Regions from separate parts of the Mesorhizobium sp. U510 genome, predicted to be linked through region 1. Evidence: predicted binding sites of a transcription regulator. Region 1 holds the regulator's gene; each other region holds the start of a gene.

Region 1 (6,436 bases):
ACGCAGAGAGGACAAATGAGCCAGATGTTGTCTCCAGACATGACGATCGCCGCCGAGGCGGTGACCAAGGCCAAGATCGAGGTCAAGAACCTCAACTTCTACTACGGCCAGTCGAAGGCGCTGAAGGATATCACGCTGTCGCTGCCCGAGCGCAGCGTCACCGCCTTCATCGGCCCGTCGGGTTGCGGAAAGTCGACGCTGCTGCGCGTCTTCAACCGCATCTACGAGCTTTATCCCAAGCAGACCGCCGAGGGCCAGGTGCTGCTCGACGGCCAGAACATCCTCGACCGTTCGCAGGATCTCAACCTGCTGCGCACCAAGATCGGCATGGTGTTCCAGAAGCCGACGCCGTTCCCGATGTCGATCTACGAGAACATCGCTTTCGGCGTCAGGCTCTACGAGAAGATCAGCAAGGCCGAGATGGACGGCCGTGTCGAGCAGGCGCTCAAGCGCGCGGCGCTGTGGACCGAGGTCAAGGACAAGCTCAATGCCAGCGGCCTCAGCCTGTCGGGCGGCCAGCAGCAGCGGCTGTGCATCGCCCGCACCGTGGCGGTGAAGCCGGAGGTGATCCTGCTCGACGAGCCGGCCTCGGCGCTTGACCCGCTGTCGACCGCCAAGATCGAGGAGCTGATCGACGAGTTGCAGGCCGACTACACGATCGTCATCGTCACCCACAACATGCAGCAGGCGGCGCGCGTCTCGAAGCAGACCGCCTTCATGTATCTGGGCGAACTGGTCGAGTTCGACCGCACCGAGAAGATCTTCACGTCGCCTCGCGAGAAGCGCACGCAAGACTACATCACCGGCCGCTTCGGCTGATCGCACGCATACGAGGACCAGGATCATGGCCGAACACACAGTCGCAGCCTTCGACGAGGATCTCGGACAGATCAGCAGGCTGATCAGCGACATGGGCGATCTCGCCGGCTCGATGGTCGGCGGCGCCACCAAGGCACTGCTGAACTCCGACAATGCTCTCGCTCAGCGCGTCGTCTCCGACGACGCCATCATGGATGCGCGCCAGCGCGAACTCGACGACCGCGCCATCACGCTGATCGCCAAGCGCCAGCCGATGGCCGACGACCTGCGCCATGTCGTCGGCTCGATCCGCATGGCCGGCGACCTCGAACGCATCGGCGACCTTGCCAAGAACATCGCCAAGCGCGTCGGCACTGTCGGCCTCAGCGCCACGCCGCGCGACCTGTCGCATTCCATCGACGCCATGGCGCAGCTGGTGTTGATCCAGGTGCAGGGTGTGATCGAGGAGTATGCGGCGCGCGATGCCGCGGCACTGGCGAAGCTGCGCGCCGACGACGAGCGCATCGACGTCAAATACACCTCCGTCTTCCGCGAATTGCTGACCTATATGATGGAAGACCCGCGCAACATCACGGCTTGCACGCATCTGTTGTTTTGCGCCAAGAATCTCGAACGCATCGGCGACCATGTGACCAACATCGCCGAGAATGCGTACTATGTCCTGACCGGCACGCAACTGCCCGCCAATCGTCCAAAACAGGACGAGACGGCGATGTCGGCGCCGGCGGCCTGAGCGCAGGGGTAATCAATCGATGATCGCACCACGCATCATGGTGGTGGAGGACGAGGAGCCGCTCGGCGTGCTCCTCCGCTACAATCTGGAATCGGAGGGTTACCAGGTCGAGGTGGTGACCCGCGGCGACGAAGCCGAAATCCGCCTGCAGGAGAACGTGCCCGACCTCCTTGTGCTCGACTGGATGGTGCCGGCGGTGTCCGGCATCGAACTCTGCCGGCGCCTGCGAATGCGGCCCGAGACCGAGCGGCTGCCGATCATCATGCTGACCGCCCGGGGCGAGGAAAGCGACCGTGTACGTGGGCTCTCCACCGGCGCCGACGACTATCTGGTCAAGCCGTTCTCGACGCCGGAATTCATGGCCCGCGTCAAGGCGCTGCTGCGCCGCGCCAAGCCGGAAGTGCTGTCCAGCGTGCTCAAGGTCGGCGATATCGTGCTCGACCGTGAATCGCACCGGGTCTACCGCAAGAAGAGCGAGATCCGGCTCGGGCCGACCGAATTCCGCCTGCTCGAATTCATGATGCGGCACCCCGGGCGCGTGTTCTCGCGCAGCCAACTGCTCGACAATGTCTGGGGCGAGACGATCTACATCGACGAGCGCACCGTGGACGTGCATGTCGGCCGGTTGCGCAAGGCGGTCAACAATGGCCGCATGCCGGATGTCATCCGCACCATCCGTGGGGCGGGCTACGCGATCCGCGAGGATTGAGCACGAACTGACTCAGGCGACGTTTTTCTTCGCGGCAGGGCCTGCTTTCGTTTGCACGCCGGGCGCGAAAATCTCCTGGTCGACGAAGGTCAGCGCGCGCATGGCACAGCCTTCGCGGATCAGCGGCAGTTCGTTCGGCTCGGTGTCGAAGGAGATCGATTTCGAGTGCTGGCCGCCGGCGGTCTGGGCGATGGCCTCGCGCAATGCCGGCTCGATCAGGTCGAAGGCAGCGGCGCTGACGCCGACCATGGCGACGGGCGCGGGATCGATCAGCGCAAACAGGCTGCCGAGGCCGTAGCCGAGTGCCTCCCCGGCCTTGCGGTAGGCTTCGCGCTCGGGCCCGTCCCGTTCCCGTGCCGTCGCGGCCAGCGCCCGCATCTGCGCGTCGCTGACATCGGCCACCGGCTCGGTGTCCTCGCTGAGCTGCCTGGCGTTGCGCCAGATGGCGTAATTGCCGGCATAGGCCTCGACACAGCCGCGCCGCCCGCAGCGGCAGAGCGCGCCGCCCGGCCGGTGGATCATGTGGCCGAATTCGCCGCCTGAGGAATGGGTGCCAGTGAACAGCTCGCCCTTCAGCACCAGCCCCATGCCGATGCCGTGCGAAAGCAGGATGGCGATGAAGTCGTCGCGGTAGCGCTCGGGATCGCGCCAGCGCAGCGCCACCGCCATCATGTTGCAGTCGTTTTCCATGGTGGCGGGGATACCGAACTCTGCTTCGAGTATGTCTGCGAAGGCGATGTCGGTCTGCGGTGTGATCGGCGACCACAGCATCGCCCGGGCCTCGGTGTCGGTGATGCCCTGGATCGCCAGCGCGATGCGGGCGACGCTGCGTACGTCGATGTCGGGATCCTCGAGGCGCCGCCGCACTATGGCCACGCACTCGCCGATCAGCGCCTCGCGCGACATGGTCAGCGTGTCCAGCCGGCGCTGTTCCTCCGATATCACCTGGCCGGCATAGTCGATGACTGCGACCGACAGGAAATTCAGCGACAGCACCACGGTCATCACAGCCGCGGCCTCCGGATTGAGGCCGAGGCCGACCTGCGGCCTGCCGCGTTTCAGCGCGCCGGCCTCGCTCGGCTTGCCCTCGGCCAGGATGCCTTCACCGATCAGGTCGGAGGAAATCGCCGATATGGTCGAATGGCTGAGGCCGGTGGTCGCTGCGATCTCGGTGCGCGAGGGCCGGCCGGCCCGGCGCACGGCCGCGATCACCATGGCGCGGTTGCGCCGGCGCAGATCGTCGTGGCGGATTCCGACCGACATGTTTTTTCACATCCTCCCGGTCGCCGCGGTTCTTCCGGTCCTCCCTCGAACGCTGCCGGCGATACGGTCAAATACTGGCAGAAGCGGCCTGTGCTGTCATTTATTTATTGCGAAGCTCGAAAAAAATTCAGAGGGACATCAAAATCCATCAGAATCGTTGTTGACAGCGTTCCGGTGTTGGATCAGTGTTTTTTCGAGGCTCGAAAAAATAGGGCCTCTGTGCCGGCCTTAGGGCCAGTTGGTCGCGCCATACGCGGCGCAGGGAGGAATATCATGAAGAGATTCACAGCCGCCATCCTGGCGGGTGTCGCCATGTCGCTGACGCTTGCGTCGGTCGCGCAGGCGAAGGACAAGGTCATCGGCGTTTCGTGGTCCAACTTCCAGGAAGAGCGCTGGAAGACCGACGAGGCCGCCATGAAGAAGGCGATCGAGGCCGCCGGCGACAAGTATATTTCCGCCGATGCGCAATCCAATCCCGGCAAGCAGCTTACCGATGTCGAGAGCCTGATCTCGCAGGGCGCCAATTCGCTGATCATCCTGGCCCAGGATGCCTCGGCCATCGGCCCGGCCGTGCAGAAGGCGCTGGACGAAGGCATTCCGGTCGTCGGCTATGACCGGCTGATCGAGAACAAGGACGTCTTCTACCTGACCTTCGACAACAAGGAAGTCGGCCGCTTGCAGGCCAGCGCGGTGTTCAAGGCCAAGCCGGAAGGCAACTATGTCTTCATCAAGGGCTCGGGCGCCGATCCGAACGCCGACTTCCTGTTCGCGGGCTCGATGGAAGTGCTCAAGGCTGCCATCGACAGCGGCAAGATCAAGAATGTCGGCGAGGCCTATACAGATGGCTGGCTGCCCGCCAACGCCCAGAAGAACATGGAGCAGTTCCTGACCGCCAACGACAACAAGGTCGACGCGGTCGTCGCGGCCAATGACGGCACCGCCGGCGGCGTCGTCGCGGCGCTGACGGCGCAGGGTCTTGCCGGCACCGTGCCGGTTTCGGGTCAGGACGGCGACCATGCCGCGCTGAACCGCATCGCGCTTGGCACCCAGACCGTGTCGGTGTGGAAGGACGCGCGCGAACTCGGCAAGAACGCCGCCGAGATCGCCTCGCAGCTGGCCGACGGCAAGAAGATGACCGACATCGCCGGTGTGAAGGACTTCACGACGCCCGGCGGCAACACCGTCAAGTCGCTGTTCCTGACCCCGGTGGCCATCACCAAGGACAATCTCAACGTCGTCATCGACGCCGGCTGGATCAAGAAGGACGAAGTCTGCGCGGGCGTCGCCGCCGGCAGCGTCGCCGCCTGCAACTAAAACGGCGCAATACCGTTCGATATCGACGCCGCGGCCCAAAAGCCGCGGCGTTTCTCAAGGGGCTTCCCGCTTCAAATGACCGCGGAAAGCAAATAGCATCCATGTTCGGTACCCGCGCCAGACGGTAAACCGGTGGGAGGATAGCATGACCGACACGACCTCTAATCAACCGGTCGGCAGCACTACAGCGGACAAGGCGCGTGCATCCGAACTCAGCGCCGTCGGACGGTTCCTCAAGGCTACCGAACTCGATACGCGCATGCTCGGCATGGTCGGTGCACTGCTGGTCATCTGGGTCGGCATCCATATCCTGTCGGGCGGGCTTTTCCTGACACCGCGCAATCTGTGGAACCTGTCGGTGCAAACCTCGTCGGTCGCGATCATGGCGACCGGCATGGTGCTGGTCATCGTCATGCGCAACATCGACCTCTCGGTTGGATCCGTCGAAGGCGTGATCGGCATGATCATGGGCGTGGCGCAGGCTGAATTCCTCATCCGCGTCGTCGGTTTCCAGCTTGGAAACCCCTGGCTCTGGATCATCGCGCTGGCGGCTGGCGTGGCGCTTGGTCTCCTGATCGGCGCGTTCCAGGGCTTCATCATCGCCTATATGGAGGTTCCGGCCTTCATCGTGACGCTGGGCGGCCTGCTGGTCTGGCGCGGCATGGCATGGCTGATTACCAGCGGGCGCACGGTCGCGCCGCTCGACACGACTTTCCAGCTGATGGGCGGCGGACCACGCGGCTCGATCGGCGCCACCGCCAGCTGGATCGTCGGTGTCGTCGCCTGCGTGGCGGTCGCCTTCATGCTGCTCAACGGCAGGTCGCAGCGCAAGCGGTTCCACTTTCCGCTGCGCCCTGTCTGGGCCGAGACCTTGCTTGGCGTGGTTGCCTGCGCCGCTATCCTTGGCGCCGTCTGGATCGCCAATTCCTATCCATGGCCGATCGGCATCGTGCGCCAGTATGCCCAGCAGAACGGCATTACCGTTCCCGAAGGCGGGCTGTACATCGCGCATGGCATTGCCATACCGGTGCTGATGGCGGTGGCCGTGGGCATCATCATGACCTTCATCACCAAGCGCACGCGTTTCGGCCGCTACGTCTTCGCTATTGGCGGCAATCCGGAGGCGGCCGAACTTGCCGGCATCAACACCCGCTGGGTGACCATGAAGGTGTTCATGATCATGGGCGTGCTGGCGGCGGTCAGCGCGGCGATCTCGTCGGCCCGGCTCAACGCGTCGACCAATGCGCTGGGCACGCTGGACGAGCTTCTGGTCATCGCCGCCGCCGTAATCGGCGGCACGTCGCTCGCCGGCGGTTCCGGCACCGTGATGGGCGCCATGCTGGGCGCGCTTCTGATGCAGTCATTGCAGTCGGGCATGGTGCTGCTCGGCATCGACTCGCCGCTGCAGAGCATCGTCGTCGGCGCCGTGCTGGTCATCGCGGTGTGGCTCGACACCGTCTATCGCAAGCGGGTTTAGGGGAGAAACGATCATGGCCGACAAAATCGCTCCCGCAACTGCCCCCACAACTGCGGCCCCTGGCACGCCGCTGATCGACATGCGCAACATCTCGATCGCCTTTGGCGGCATCCGCGCCGTC
Region 2 (6,436 bases), 300 kb from region 1:
CTGGCGCAGCTCAATTTGCCGGAAAAACTCTGGGCGCTGCCGCCGGCGACCTTCTCCGGCGGCGAGCAGCAGCGCGTCAACATCGCGCGCGGCTTCATCACCGAGCACCCTATCCTGCTGCTCGACGAGCCGACCGCCTCGCTCGATGCTACCAACCGCAACGTGGTGATCGAACTCATCGCCGCCAAAAAGGCGGCGGGCGTCGCCCTGCTTGGCATCTTCCACGATCATGATGTTCGCGAGGCGGTTGCCGACCGCATCATCGACGTCACCGCTTTTGCTCCAGGAAAACTCGCCGCATGACCAGGAAATTGTCGGAGACGCCGCTGGTTCACCCGACGGCGGAGGTACACAATTCGACGCTTGGCCGCTGGACCGAGATCGCCGACCGCAGCCGGGTTTCGGAGAGCGAACTCGGCGACTATTCCTACATGATGCAGGATTGCTCTGTCTGGTGCGCGACGATCGGCAAGTTCGCCAACATCGCGGCAAGCGTGCGCCTCAACGCCACCAACCACCCGACCTGGCGGCCGACGCTGCATCATTTCACCTACCGCGCCTCGGACTATTGGGACGACGCCGAGCACGAGAGCGAATTCTTCGCCCAGCGCCGCGCCAAACGCGTCACCATCGGCCACGATACCTGGCTCGGCCACGGCTCGACCGTCCTGCCCGGCGTCACTGTCGGCGATGGCGCGGCGGTCGGCGCCGGCGCGGTCGTCTCGAAGGATGTCGCGCCCTACACCATAGTCGCCGGCGTGCCGGCCAAGCCGATCCGCGAGCGCTTCGACCGCCGCACCGCCGAACGCTATCAGGCGCTTGCCTGGTGGGACTGGGACCACGCGCGGCTGCGCATTTCGCTCGATGATTTTCGCGAGCTGTCGGCGGAGGCATTCCTGGAGAAATACGAGGGATAGTTCCTCACATTGCCGTCATAAGGGGGCCTGTTCATATCTCTGACACAGGACTCGGACAGGACGCCATCTCCCCAAGGAGATTGCCATGCTCGACACCGTCAGACCCTCGCTTTTCGGATTCTTTGCCGGCACCAACCCGACCCCGCCGGCGCATCTCGGCACGCGCTACGACACCTCGGGCAATTTCCTGACCGAGCCCGGCAACACCGTCGTCAGCCATCTCGTCAGCGGATCGCCTTCCGAAGCCGCCGTGCTTGCGGTGCGCGAGAAGATGCTGGCGATGCCCGACGCCGACCGGCTCGCCTTCACGCCCGTTTCCAGCCTGCATATGACGCTGTTCCAGGGCATCATCGAATACCGCCGCCGCTTGCCTTACTGGCCGCAGGACGTACCGCTCGACACCAGCATCGACGCCATGACCCGCCTCTATCTGGAGCACCTGAAGGGCTTCGAGGGCTTCGGTCCTTTCAACATCAAGGTGATCGAGGTCGTGCCGACCGGTCTCACCGTTGCCGGCGCGACCGACGAGGACGTGCGCATCATGCGTCAATGGCGCGATGCGTTGGCGGTGCCGTTCGGCTACCGGCACCCCGATCATGACGCCTACGTCTTCCACATCACCTTCGCGTATCAGATCCGGCGTCTTGCCGACGACCGCGCCGCCGCGTGGCAGGCTCTGTTCGACGACTGCCTGGCGCTTTTCGCAAGGCAGGCTCCGGTGATCGAGATCAAGGCGCCCGCCTTCTGCGCCTTTCGCGACATGAAGCACTTCGAGGAATTGCTGGTGCTTGGCTGATCGCCGGTCACGCGCCAATGCATGTCGCCCGAAAGTGGCCCCGGTTTTGGGAGAACGACATGCATAAAAACTAAAGACCTGAAGCGCGTCGCATGAATTCGTTTCAGCCCGGCGCGCTTCAGCCGTCGCGCCTGTGGAGCGTAACAAAACTGACATGCTGGCGACACGGCAGGTTCATGTGGCTGCGCTAGGCGAGAGCCTGACGATCAACAAGGTCCGGACTGGAACCTGCTCATGTCAGCAAGCTCTGCCACACTCGAAATCCGTGGTGTCAGCCGACGATTTGGCAAGAACACCGCCGTCAGCGACGTCAACATCTCGATCCCGCAGGGTCAGATGGTTGGCGTCATCGGCCGTTCGGGCGCTGGCAAGTCGACCCTTCTTCGCATGATCAACCGACTTGTCGACCCCAGCCAGGGGTCGATTTTTTTTGACGGCGCTGAGGTCTCCCGGTTGCGCGGCTCGCCGCTGAGGCGCTGGCAGCGCGACTGCGCCATGATCTTCCAGCAGTTCAACCTGGTGCCGCGCCTCGACGTGCTGACCAATGTCCTGCTCGGCAAATTGAACCATCGCTCGACCCTGTCCAACCTTCTCGGCATGTTCTCTCGCGCCGAATGCGCCGAGGCGGTCGCCGCGCTCGAGCGGCTCGACATCGCCCGCACCGCGCTTCAGCCCGCCGGCACCTTGTCTGGCGGACAGCAGCAGCGTGTCGCCATCGCCCGCGCCATGATGCAGCAGCCCAAAGTGATCCTCGCCGACGAGCCGATCGCCTCGCTCGACCCGCTCAACGCCAAGGTGGTGATGGATTCGCTGCGGGACATCAATCTGCGCGAGGGCATCACCGTCGTCACCAATCTGCACACGCTCGACACCGCCCGCGCCTATTGCAACCGCATCATCGGCATGGCCGCCGGCAAGGTCGTATTCGACGGCCCGCCCGAAGAGCTCAACCGTGAGGCCGTGCGCCTCGTCTATGGCGCCGACAGCAATGGTGCCGAAATATCGGAGGCCATCACCTCCACCAGCGTTGCCTTCAAGCAGAAGATCGCAGCATCCGCCGGACCGCTCGAACCCGCATTCCCGGGTTACTGAGCCCATGATCCCGAAAAGTGGAATCCGGTTTTCGGGAAAGATCATGGGCCAAGAAAGGGCGGTTGGGATCGTCCGCCCGCGTCAAGGGCACTTGTCAAGATCAAGAACGCTGCCGGCGCGGGGCCGGAACTTACAGGAGAGACATCAAATGTTCAGGAAGATGGTTTTCAGCGCCGTTTCGGTGCTTGCCATGGCAACCAGCATGGCCCACGCCGCCGACATGAAGGAATTCCGCGTCGGCATTCTGGGCGGTGAAAACGAGACCGACCGGCTGCGCAACTACCAATGCCTGGCCGATCATCTGAAGGCCGAATTCGGCTTCGAGAAGGTCTCGCTGTTTCCTGCCGCCGACTATGACGGCGTCATCCAGGGCCTGCTCGGCGGCACGCTCGACTTCGCAGAACTCGGCGCCTCCGGCTACGCCAGCGTCTATCTCAAGGACCCGAAGGCGGTGACCCCGATCCTCACCACCAAGCAGACCGACGGTTCCACCGGCTATTATTCGATCGGCCTGGCTCTGAAGACCTCGGGCATCACCGACATCAAGTCGGCCAAGGGCAAGAAGCTCGGCTACGCCGATCCGGACTCCACCTCGGGCTACCTGATCCCGCTGACCCAGATTCCGAAGGACACCGGCGCCTCGAACGAAACCTTCTTCGCCTCGACCCAGTTCAACGGCGGCCATGAGAACAACATCCTGGCCGTGCGCGACGGCAAGGTCGATGTCGCGGTCGATGATTCCTCCGGCATCGGCGACTTCAAGAACGGCTTCACCTCCGGCACCTTCCACAAGGTCGTCGCCAAGGGCGCCGTCGACCCGAACGACTTCGTCGAAGTCTGGCGCTCGGGCCTGATCCCGAACGGCCCGCTGGTCGTGCGCACCGCGCTCGGTGACGAGATGACCGCCAAGCTCGCCGCCTTCTTCACCGAGCTGCCGACGAAGGACAAGGCTTGCTTCGAGGGCGTCGAAGGTGGCGATTTCACCGGCTACGTTCCGGTCAAGCCAGACTTCTACAACGTCATCGTCGAAGCCCGTAAGGCAGCCATCGGCGGCTAACGGCGAAATCGGAAAGGGCGGTGCCGAAAGCACCGCCCCTTTTTGCATCTCCGATCATGACCCTTTCCGTGACAGCCCCCTCATTGACAGCCTCTTCTGGCGCCCCCCAGCAGATGGCCGATGCCTGGCGACGCCAGACGTCGCTGCGTCGGTTCTATACAGTGCTCGGCGTCGGCCTGCTGCTCGCCGCGATGCTCGCGAGCATGTGGTTCGCCGACGAAGCCAATGCCGGGCACTTTTTCGACCGGCTGCCGCATATTCTGGATTTTCTGAGCTGGCTGGTCCCAAAGGATTGGAACGACGTCTGGCGGGCACTGTTCGACATCGCCTCGCCGCATGACACCGGCACCCAGGAATACAATTTCCCGCTCGGCCGGATCTATGTCTGGGGCGGGTTCTACATCCCCGAATATTTCGAGCTGATGATCACGACGGTCAATGTAGCCCTGGTCTCGACCTTCGTCGGTTTCATCTTCGCCGTGCCGTTTTCCTTCATCGCCGCCCGCAACCTGACGCCCCATCCGGCGCTGCGGCTGATCGTCAAGCGCTTTATGGAGCTGCTGCGCGCCTTCCCTGAGATCGTCATTGCCGGCCTGTTCGCGGCCATCGTCTCCATCGGCCCGATCGCCGCCATCATCGCCATCGGCCTGCATTCGATCGGCGCGCTCGGCAAGCTGTTCTACGAGATCAACGAGAACATCGACATGCGTGCCGAGGAAGGCCTGCGCGCGGTCGGAGCCAACTGGTTCGAGCGCGTGCGCTTCGCCGACCTGCCGCAGGTCCTGCCCAATTTCATGTCCTACACACTGCTGCGCGTCGAGATCAATGTCCGCGCCTCGACCATCATCGGCGCCGTCGGCGGCGGCGGCATCGGCGAGGAGTTGAAGCTCTCCATCTCGCGCGGCTTCGGCGCCAAGACGCTGGCGCTGGTGCTGCTCTTGTTCACGACCATCTTCATCATCGACCAGTTCTCCGCCTGGCTGCGCCGCAAGCTGGTCGGCGAGCAAGCTTTCATGATGGGGGCGTAAATCATGGCGACCATGACCGCCGAGGAGATACTGTCGATCGAGGAGCGCTATCCGCAAGTGTTCCGGCGGCCGCTGTACAAGCGCTTCGCTCCGCTGTTCCTGTTCATCGGCATCCTGACCTATCTCATCTATGTCCTGTGGTTCTTCAGCCTGCCGCAAGTGCTGCGGGAATCGCACTGGGAGCGTCTGCCGCTGTTCCTGACACAATGGATCAGCTACGACCTGCAACCGGAATTCCGCCTCGACCAGCCTGAGATCACGCCAAAATACCCGCGCTTTTCCGCGCTTGGCGAGAACCCGAACCCCGACTGGGTGATCAAGAATCCGGACGGCACCTTCACCGTGCTGATCGACGGCCCGGCGAAATCCGTGACTTTCGGCAAGGCGCAGGCAACGATCGTGGCCAACGGCCAGACCGTGCCGGTTTCGCTGACCAGCGGCAAGCCGGTGATATCAGGCCCGGTGCCGGACTGGATTGCCGCGCATGACGACGAGGTGGTTGCCAAGATGGGCTTCGTCGGCGAAGTGCGCGTCACCGTCGATCGCGTCAAGGTGCGCAAGCGCTTCCTCGGCTGGGCGAATTTCGTCTTCGACACACGCTCGCCCTTCTTCGGCAAATCGGCGGGAGAGGTGATCTCGCTGATCGTGTCCGGGCCTGATTTGAAGCCGGGCACCTCGAACCTGGCGCTGGCCGGCGACAACATCTGGAACAACGCCCAGTGGCAGCACGGTGACGTCTGGACGAAGCTGCTGCAGACCATCGTCATGGCGTTCCTGGGCACCCTGCTTGGCGGTATCGTCGCCTTCCCGCTTGCCTTCTTCGCCGCCCGCAACATCACGCCGAGCGGTGTGCTCAGCCAGGTCCTGAAACGCTTCTTCGACTTCATGCGCTCGGTCGACATGCTGATCTGGGCGCTGTTCTTCACCCGCGCCTTCGGCCCTGGTCCGCTTGCGGGCAGTGCCGCGATCTTCTTCACCGAGATCGGCACGCTCGGCAAAACCTATTCCGAGGCGCTGGAGAACATCGACGACAAGCCGCGCGAAGGTGTGCTGTCGACCGGCGCCAACGGTCTCCTGGTGCAGCGCTACGGCGTCATGCCGGAAGTCATTCCGGTCTTCATCAGCCAGACGCTCTACCAGTGGGAATCCAACACCCGCGGCGCTACCATCATCGGCGCCGTCGGCGCCGGCGGCATCGGCCTGAAACTGTGGGAAGCAATGCGCACCAATTCCAACTGGGCCAACGTCTTCTACATGGTGCTGCTGATCCTGCTGGTCGTCTTCATCTTCGACAACATCTCGAACTTCCTGCGCCGCCGGCTGAGCCGCACCATCCACGACTACAACAGGATCCAGGTCGAGCAGGGGTGATAGGCCTGGATGCCATGGTTGGCGGCGGCATCTCGCGAAGAGAGGAGCCTAAGCCGCCTTCTTCCACCCATTCCTGATATGCTTATACCCGTCGCGATAGACAGCTTCCGGGCTCTCGGAAAAATCGCGCCAAACCTTGGTCGCCGCAGCCAGGTCCTTCAGCGACCGCCCGAAC
Region 3 (6,436 bases), 3.2 Mb from region 1:
TTCTGTTCAGGGCCGTGCGCGATGCCATGACACGCCTGTCGCGCGCTCGCTGGCTGGAAGTGCGTGACGAAGCGGCCCTTGGTCGCGCCTGGGCCGAACACCGAGCCATTCTGGCCGCGGCACGCCTTGGCGATGCCGATCAGGCAGCCCGCCTGCTTTCTGCCCACATCGTCGGCAGCCGCGACCGGCTTGTGACGTCGCTCGCCAACGACCGACGCGGCCTTCGCGCCAGGGGATTTGCCGTCGTGGCTGCTTAGCACCGCTATAGGGCAGGGCGCTCGCCGGCAAAAACAGGCGACGCCTCACGCCAAGCCCACTTTCGGCCTCGCTTCACGGACGCCGATGGCGTAAGAGCGGCGATGGAAAACAACCGATTTGAAACACCCGTGACCGTCAAGTCCGTCACGGCGGGAAGCACTCAGCTCTTGCGAACGGCCCGCGAGGCATCCGAATACCTCCTCAACAGCTGGCCCGGCAAGCGCAGTCCCAAGCATCGCGCGGCGCTGCAGGCCTGCCACGATGCGCTGGCCGGCGACAAGCCGGCCATGAACGCGCGGCGTGCCTTTATCGCCGCGGCGCGCGAAGTGGACGTTTTTGTCAGCGACAAGGCTCCTGCCTGACGCAGAGCCATTGGCTGGATTGAGGCAAGGCCCGCATATGCGGGCCTTTTGCCGTCATTCCGCCGTTTCGTTTTCGATCTCTGCCTCGGGCTTGGAACGTTCGCGCGCGGCAACCTTGGCCGCCAGCTTTTCGGCCTTCTTCGCCGCCTTCTGCCGGTCGCGTTCCTTGCGTTCCTGATCGTAGTTTGGTGCTCGCGCCATATCGGCTCCTTTTGACCTGCCTTGCGGCTCCGACCCTGCCTAGGAGCATTAGCCGTCAAACACAACAGCTGAAACGACAGTGCGAGTGCACGGCCCCGGAGATCCGTGGGGGCTTGCCAGATCGGCGCCATAATGATGTAGGAAACGCGGGGCGCCAGCGTATTTGAGAGCTGCCCGTTTGTTTTGACCAAGTAAATCATGGCCACAATTGCGCGGACGTCGGCACGGGTTTTCTACTATGCGCGAAACGTCGTGCGCGATGTCATTCCACAAGCCCTGTTCCGCCGCAGGCTGGCTGCTCGCCTCGAACAGGCCATGCTTTCCGACGAGGCGGCGCGGCGGCGGCTGAATGACTACAACAAGCTGCAGGATGGTTTCGCGCCAAGCGCCAATGCGGTGCGCATCAGCAAACTGCCCTTCACGCCGACCATGTACTATTACGACCTGAAGGAATTCGCCCGCTATTTCGATCCCGGATTGCTCATCGACGTCGAATTCGGCGACGTCAGGGACGTACCGAAGGTGCCGACGATCGTCAAGGATCGGCCGATCCGTGATGACGACCAGAACGCGGTCATCATGAAGCTCGACAAGTTCCGCCACTTCCAGATGCCGGCTGACGCCACCTCGTTCGCCGACAAGTTGCCTATGGTGGTCTGGCGTGGTGATCTCAACAATCCGATCAGGACACGGTTTCTGCAAGCGGTGCGCGACCTGCCGTTCTGCGATGCCGGCTCGCATAAGCCGAACGCACCGGCCGAATACGCCAAGCCCTTTCTCAGCATCAGCCAGCACCAGCGCTACCGCTACATCGTCTCGCTCGAGGGCAATGACGTGGCGACCAACCTCAAATGGATCTTGAACTCGAAGTCGCTTTGCCTGATGCCGCCACCGACATACGAGACATGGTTTGCGGAGCGGCAGCTCGAGGCCAATGTCCACTATGTGCCGCTCGATCCGGATTTTGCCGATCTCAGCGAAAAGGTGCGCTATTTCGAACGGCATCCGGCGCAGGCCGAGCGCATCATCGCCGCAGCCAACGCCTATTGCCGGAAATTCTCCAATGAGCGGCACGAGCAGGCGATCTCCCTGCTCGTGCTCTACAAATATTTCGTGCTCAGCGGCCAGATCGAACCCGATCCCGAACTGTGGCGCTTCATCCAGGGCTAGCGCCTCCGCCTGGTGGTCAGATCACGCTACGGTCGAGAACCATGTCGGCGGGGCCGAAGCGATCCCTTGCCGTCAGTTGCTGGTGCCAATAGGGGTAGAGCACGGGCGGCCGGCTGACCGCGTCGAGGCGCTGGCGTTCCTCAGGGCTGAGCGCCAGGCTTGCGGCAGCGAGATTATCCTTGAGCTGGGCATCGTTGCGGGCGCCGATCACCAGCGAGGAGACGGCGGGGCGGCCGAGCAGCCAGGCCAGCGCCACCTGAGCGGCCGATACGCCGCGAGCCTTGCCGATCTCGACCAGCACATCGACGATCCGCCAGAGCCGGTCCTCGTCGCGGATCGGCGGCTCGGACCAGCCAGCGAGTTGCCGTGCGGTCGGGCTGTCGCGGTGGTATTTGCCGGACAGCAGGCCGCCGGCGAGCGGGCTCCAGACCAGCACGCCCAGTCCCTGGTCGACCGAGATCGGCAGCAGTTCATATTCCGCCTCTCGCGCCTCCAGCGTGTAGTGGATTTGCTGGGTGACGAAGCGCTGCTGGTGGCGGCTGTCGCTGATCGAGAGCGCCTTCATCACCTGCCAGCCGGACCAGTTGGAGCAGCCTATATAGCGCACCTTGCCCTGGTTGACCAAAGTGTCGAGCGCCGCGACCGTTTCCTCGACCGGGGTAAGCCCGTCCCACTGGTGGACGAAATAGATGTCGATGACGTCGGTCCTCAGCCGCTTCAGGCTCTTCTCGCATTCGCGGATCAGATGGTGGCGCGACAGGCCTTCGTCGTTCGGTCCGCTGCCGATCCGCATGCGCGCCTTGGAGGCGATGAGCACGTCGTTCCTGCGCTTGCCGCCGAGCGCTTCGCCGATGATCTCCTCCGACAGGCCGTTCGAATAGACATTGGCGGTGTCGATGAGGTTGATGCCGGCGTCGATGCACATGTCGATCATGCGCCTGGCTTCGGCAAGATCGCTGTTGCCGACCGCGGCGAAAGGCCCGGTGCCGCCGAAGGTCATGGTGCCCAAAGTCAGTGTCGAAACCTTAAGGCCCGAACGGCCAAGGGTGCGGTATTCCATGTCAGTCCTCGCGATTGTGTTGAATGGCGGCGGGGCCAAGGGGGAGCCCGGAATGCGACCGTGGATTTGTAGGACAATTCGGGCGGCTTGTCGCCATGGCATGGTGATGGATCGATTGGACAGAGCAGACGCTCCGGCGGCATATATCGCGCCCGAGCTGCAATAAAACCGTCACTGCCGGTCTATATTGAAGTCGGCTCAGGTGTTTCCCTTTCCAGGCTGCTGGCCAGCAATTTGGGCGCCGTACGGGAACCGACAGGGCTTGCAAGCGGAGCAGTGCAAATGACTGAGCTAAGACAGAATTCTCCCGCCAAGGACTGGCTCGAAGCCGAGCTCGCCGACACGCTCGACGAAGACTATGAGCTCGAAATGTCGGAGCCGGCGCTGTCGATGGAGATCGCCAAGATCTACAAGAACGCGCATCCGCCTTCGATCGACCGCATGCAATATTTTCGCGACCTGATCACGCTGCAGTCCGAATTGATCAAGCTGCAGTCCTGGGTCGCCTACCACAAGAAGAAGCTGGTGGTGATTTTCGAGGGCCGCGACTCCGCCGGCAAGGGCGGCGTCATCAAGCGCATAACACAGCGGCTCAACCCGCGCATCTGCCGCGTCGTTGCGCTGCCGGCGCCGACCGAACGCGAGAAGTCGCAATGGTACTTCCAGCGCTATGTTCCGCATCTGCCGGCAGGCGGCGAGATCGTGCTGTTCGACCGCTCCTGGTACAACCGCTCCGGAGTCGAGCGGGTGATGGGCTTTGCCGATGCGGGCCAGGTCGAGGAATTTTTCCGCGACGTCCCCGAGTTCGAGCGGATGCTGGTGCGCTCGGGCATCACAGTGGTCAAATACTGGTTCTCGATCACCGACGAGGAGCAGCAGATGCGCTTCCTGATGCGCATCCATGACCCGATGAAGCAGTGGAAACTGTCGCCGATGGATCTGCAATCGCGCGTGCGCTGGGAGCAGTACACCAAGGCCAAGGAAGAGACCTTCGCCCGCACCAATATTCCCGAGGCGCCCTGGTTCATCGTCGAGGGCAATGACAAGAAGCGGGCGCGGCTGAACTGCATCGATCATCTGCTCAAGCAGATGCCGTATGAAGAGGTCCCGCACGAGGAGATCACGCTGCCGGAACGCGTCTTCAATCCCGAATACGAGCGCCAGACGCTGCCGCGCGAGCTTTACGTGCCGGAGAAGTATTGAGCGCCTTTTCATTCTCCCCGTGTCACGGGGAGGTGAGGAGTGGTCTGCGCAGCAGACGAAAAGCCAACTGCTTGGCTTTTCGAACAACGAACGCCGAAGGGCGGCGCTGGCGTTGATGAATTTATTGCCATCGGACGCTCTAACCTCCAAACGTCGGCGCCGCCACTCATTGCCCTGCCGGACATTTCTCCCCGTGGAACGGGGAGAAAGTGGCTAACCCCGCTTGATCACCACATGCGTGGCAAGCGCCGTCGCCACCTGCTCGGTGCATTGATAGCCGAGCTTCAACATATCCAGGCCGGCGAAGAGGTGCTCGCCCTTGCCAAGCAGCACCGGCGAGATTGCAAGATGCATCTCGTCGATCAAGCTCTCCTGCAGATATTGCCGGATGGTGGCGACGCCGCCACCGATCCGCACATCCTTGCCGCCAGCCGCCGCCTTCGCCTGCTCGAGCGCCGAATGGATGCCGTCGGTCACAAAATAAAAGGTCGTCCCGCCTTCCATCGTGATGGGTGCCCGCGCGTGGTGCGTCAGCACGAAAGTCGGCACGTGGTAGGGAGGGTTGTCGCCCCACCAGCCTTTCCAGTTGTCGTCAGGCCATTCGCCGCGGATCGGCCCGAACATGTTGCGGCCGAGAATCCAAGCGCCGACATTTTCGAAACTGCGCTCCGCGAACCCATCGTTTACATCGGCGGTGCCGCCATCTTTTCCGAGCACCATCTTGCGGAAGGTGCGGGTGTCGACAAACCACTTGTGCAAGGATTCCCCGCCGATGCCGAGCGGATTTTGCAGATCTTGATCGGGACCGGCGCCATAGCCGTCGAGCGATAGGGTGAATGCGTTGACACGCAGCTTGGACATGAAAGCCTCCTCGATAACCAGTTGTATTTTGCAATCGGTTGCTGTTTAGCAAACCGGTTGCGAATTGCAAGCGCTATTTTCTAAGGCGAAAAGACACATACCCGGATCTCGCCGCCAAGCGGTGTCCCTATTGTTTCGTGATGATCGGTTCGGATGACAACCGGCCGCTGGGACGGCCGCCGATCGCCCAACCATGAAATGGATCAGAAGCATCCTCTGGAGGCGTCCGCCATACCTTCGGGCGAGGTGCGGCTGCCGGCCGCCTCCGGCCGTGCGGCTATCATAGCCGCGGCTGCCGGTTTTTGTCTGCTGGAATTCGAAAGAACCGCCGACCGGTGGAAAGACTGGTGACGTCTACTGAAAGGCTTTGCCGGGGAGGCCGGTCTACCCCTTCAGCATTTCGGCCACTTCGGGCGCGAAATAGGTCAGGATGCCGTCACAGCCGGCGCGCTTGAAGGCGAGCAGCGATTCCAGCATCGCCTTCTCGCCGTCGATCCAGCCATTGGCGCCCGCCGCCTTGATCATCGAATATTCGCCCGACACCTGGTAGGCGAAGGTCGGCATCTGGAACTCGTCCTTCAGCCGGCGGATGATGTCGAGATAGGGCAGGCCGGGCTTGACCATCAGCATGTCGGCGCCCTCGGCAATGTCCTGTTCGGCCTCGCGCACCGCCTCGTCCGAATTGGCGTGGTCGATATAATAGGTCTTCTTGTCGCCCTTGAGCAGGCCGGCGGTGCCGACCGCCTCGCGATAGGGGCCGTAGAAGGCCGAGGCGAACTTCGTCGCATAGGACATGATCGCGACGTCCTGAAAGCCGTTGGCATCGAGCGCGTCGCGGATGGCGCCGATGCGGCCGTCCATCATGTCGGATGGCGCGATGATGTCGGCGCCGGCCGCTGCCTGGATGACGGCCGCCGCCGCGACCTGTTCGACCGTTTCGTCGTTGACGATGATGCCGTCGCGCAGGATGCCGTCATGGCCGTGGCTAGTGAACGGGTCGAGCGCGGCGTCGGTGATGATGCCGATCCCGGGCACCGCGTCCTTGATCGCACGGGTGGCGCGGTTGATGATGTTTTCCGGATCGAGAATGTGCGAGCCGGTCTGGTCGCGCAGGGCCAGTTCGACATTGGGGAAGGTGGCGAGTGCCGGAATGCCGAGCTTGGCCGCGCGTTCGGCCTCCTTGACGGCAAGATCAACCGACAGGCGGAAGACACCCGGCATGGCGGCGATCGGCTCGCGTACGTTCCTGCCCTCGACAACGAAGATCGGCCAGATCAGGTCGTCGACCGAAAGCCGGTTCTCCTGTACCAGGCGGCGCGAC

Evidence for each region. The regulator PhoB, encoded in region 1, activates phosphate uptake and scavenging genes when phosphate is short. The targets are predictions, from matches to a motif close to TGTCATNNANCTGTCAT.
Region 2: the regulator PhoB is predicted to act here: its motif matches at 1,853-1,869, upstream of phnC (phosphonate ABC transporter ATP-binding protein).
Region 3: the regulator PhoB is predicted to act here: its motif matches at 3,210-3,226, upstream of ppk2 (polyphosphate kinase 2).

Annotation. Positions count from the first base shown of each region.
Region 1 is NZ_CP180532.1:241,298-247,733, reverse strand. It holds gene pstA (phosphate ABC transporter permease PstA) at 1-19, shown strand, start outside; gene pstB (phosphate ABC transporter ATP-binding protein PstB) at 16-819, shown strand; gene phoU (phosphate signaling complex protein PhoU) at 845-1,552, shown strand; gene phoB (phosphate regulon transcriptional regulator PhoB) at 1,572-2,261, shown strand; gene ACLGL5_RS02990 (ROK family protein) at 2,274-3,524, opposite strand; gene xylF (D-xylose ABC transporter substrate-binding protein) at 3,798-4,838, shown strand; gene ACLGL5_RS02980 (sugar ABC transporter permease) at 4,984-6,315, shown strand; gene ACLGL5_RS02975 (ATP-binding cassette domain-containing protein) at 6,329-6,436, shown strand, end outside.
Region 2 is NZ_CP180532.1:6,923,154-6,929,589, forward strand. It holds gene phnL (phosphonate C-P lyase system protein PhnL) at 1-303, shown strand, start outside; gene ACLGL5_RS35580 (DapH/DapD/GlmU-related protein) at 300-917, shown strand; gene ACLGL5_RS35585 (DUF1868 domain-containing protein) at 1,003-1,713, shown strand; gene phnC (phosphonate ABC transporter ATP-binding protein) at 1,948-2,805, shown strand; gene phnD (phosphonate ABC transporter substrate-binding protein) at 2,954-3,862, shown strand; gene phnE (phosphonate ABC transporter, permease protein PhnE) at 3,919-4,890, shown strand; gene phnE (phosphonate ABC transporter, permease protein PhnE) at 4,894-6,261, shown strand; gene ACLGL5_RS35610 (sugar phosphate isomerase/epimerase family protein) at 6,310-6,436, opposite strand, start outside.
Region 3 is NZ_CP180532.1:3,996,632-4,003,067, forward strand. It holds gene ACLGL5_RS20825 (GntR family transcriptional regulator) at 1-257, shown strand, start outside; gene ACLGL5_RS20830 (DUF982 domain-containing protein) at 360-620, shown strand; gene ACLGL5_RS20835 (hypothetical protein) at 675-821, opposite strand; gene ACLGL5_RS20840 (glycosyl transferase family 90) at 1,020-1,991, shown strand; gene ACLGL5_RS20845 (aldo/keto reductase) at 2,008-3,051, opposite strand; gene ppk2 (polyphosphate kinase 2) at 3,334-4,254, shown strand; gene ACLGL5_RS20855 (dihydrofolate reductase family protein) at 4,468-5,115, opposite strand; gene hemB (porphobilinogen synthase) at 5,500-6,436, opposite strand, start outside.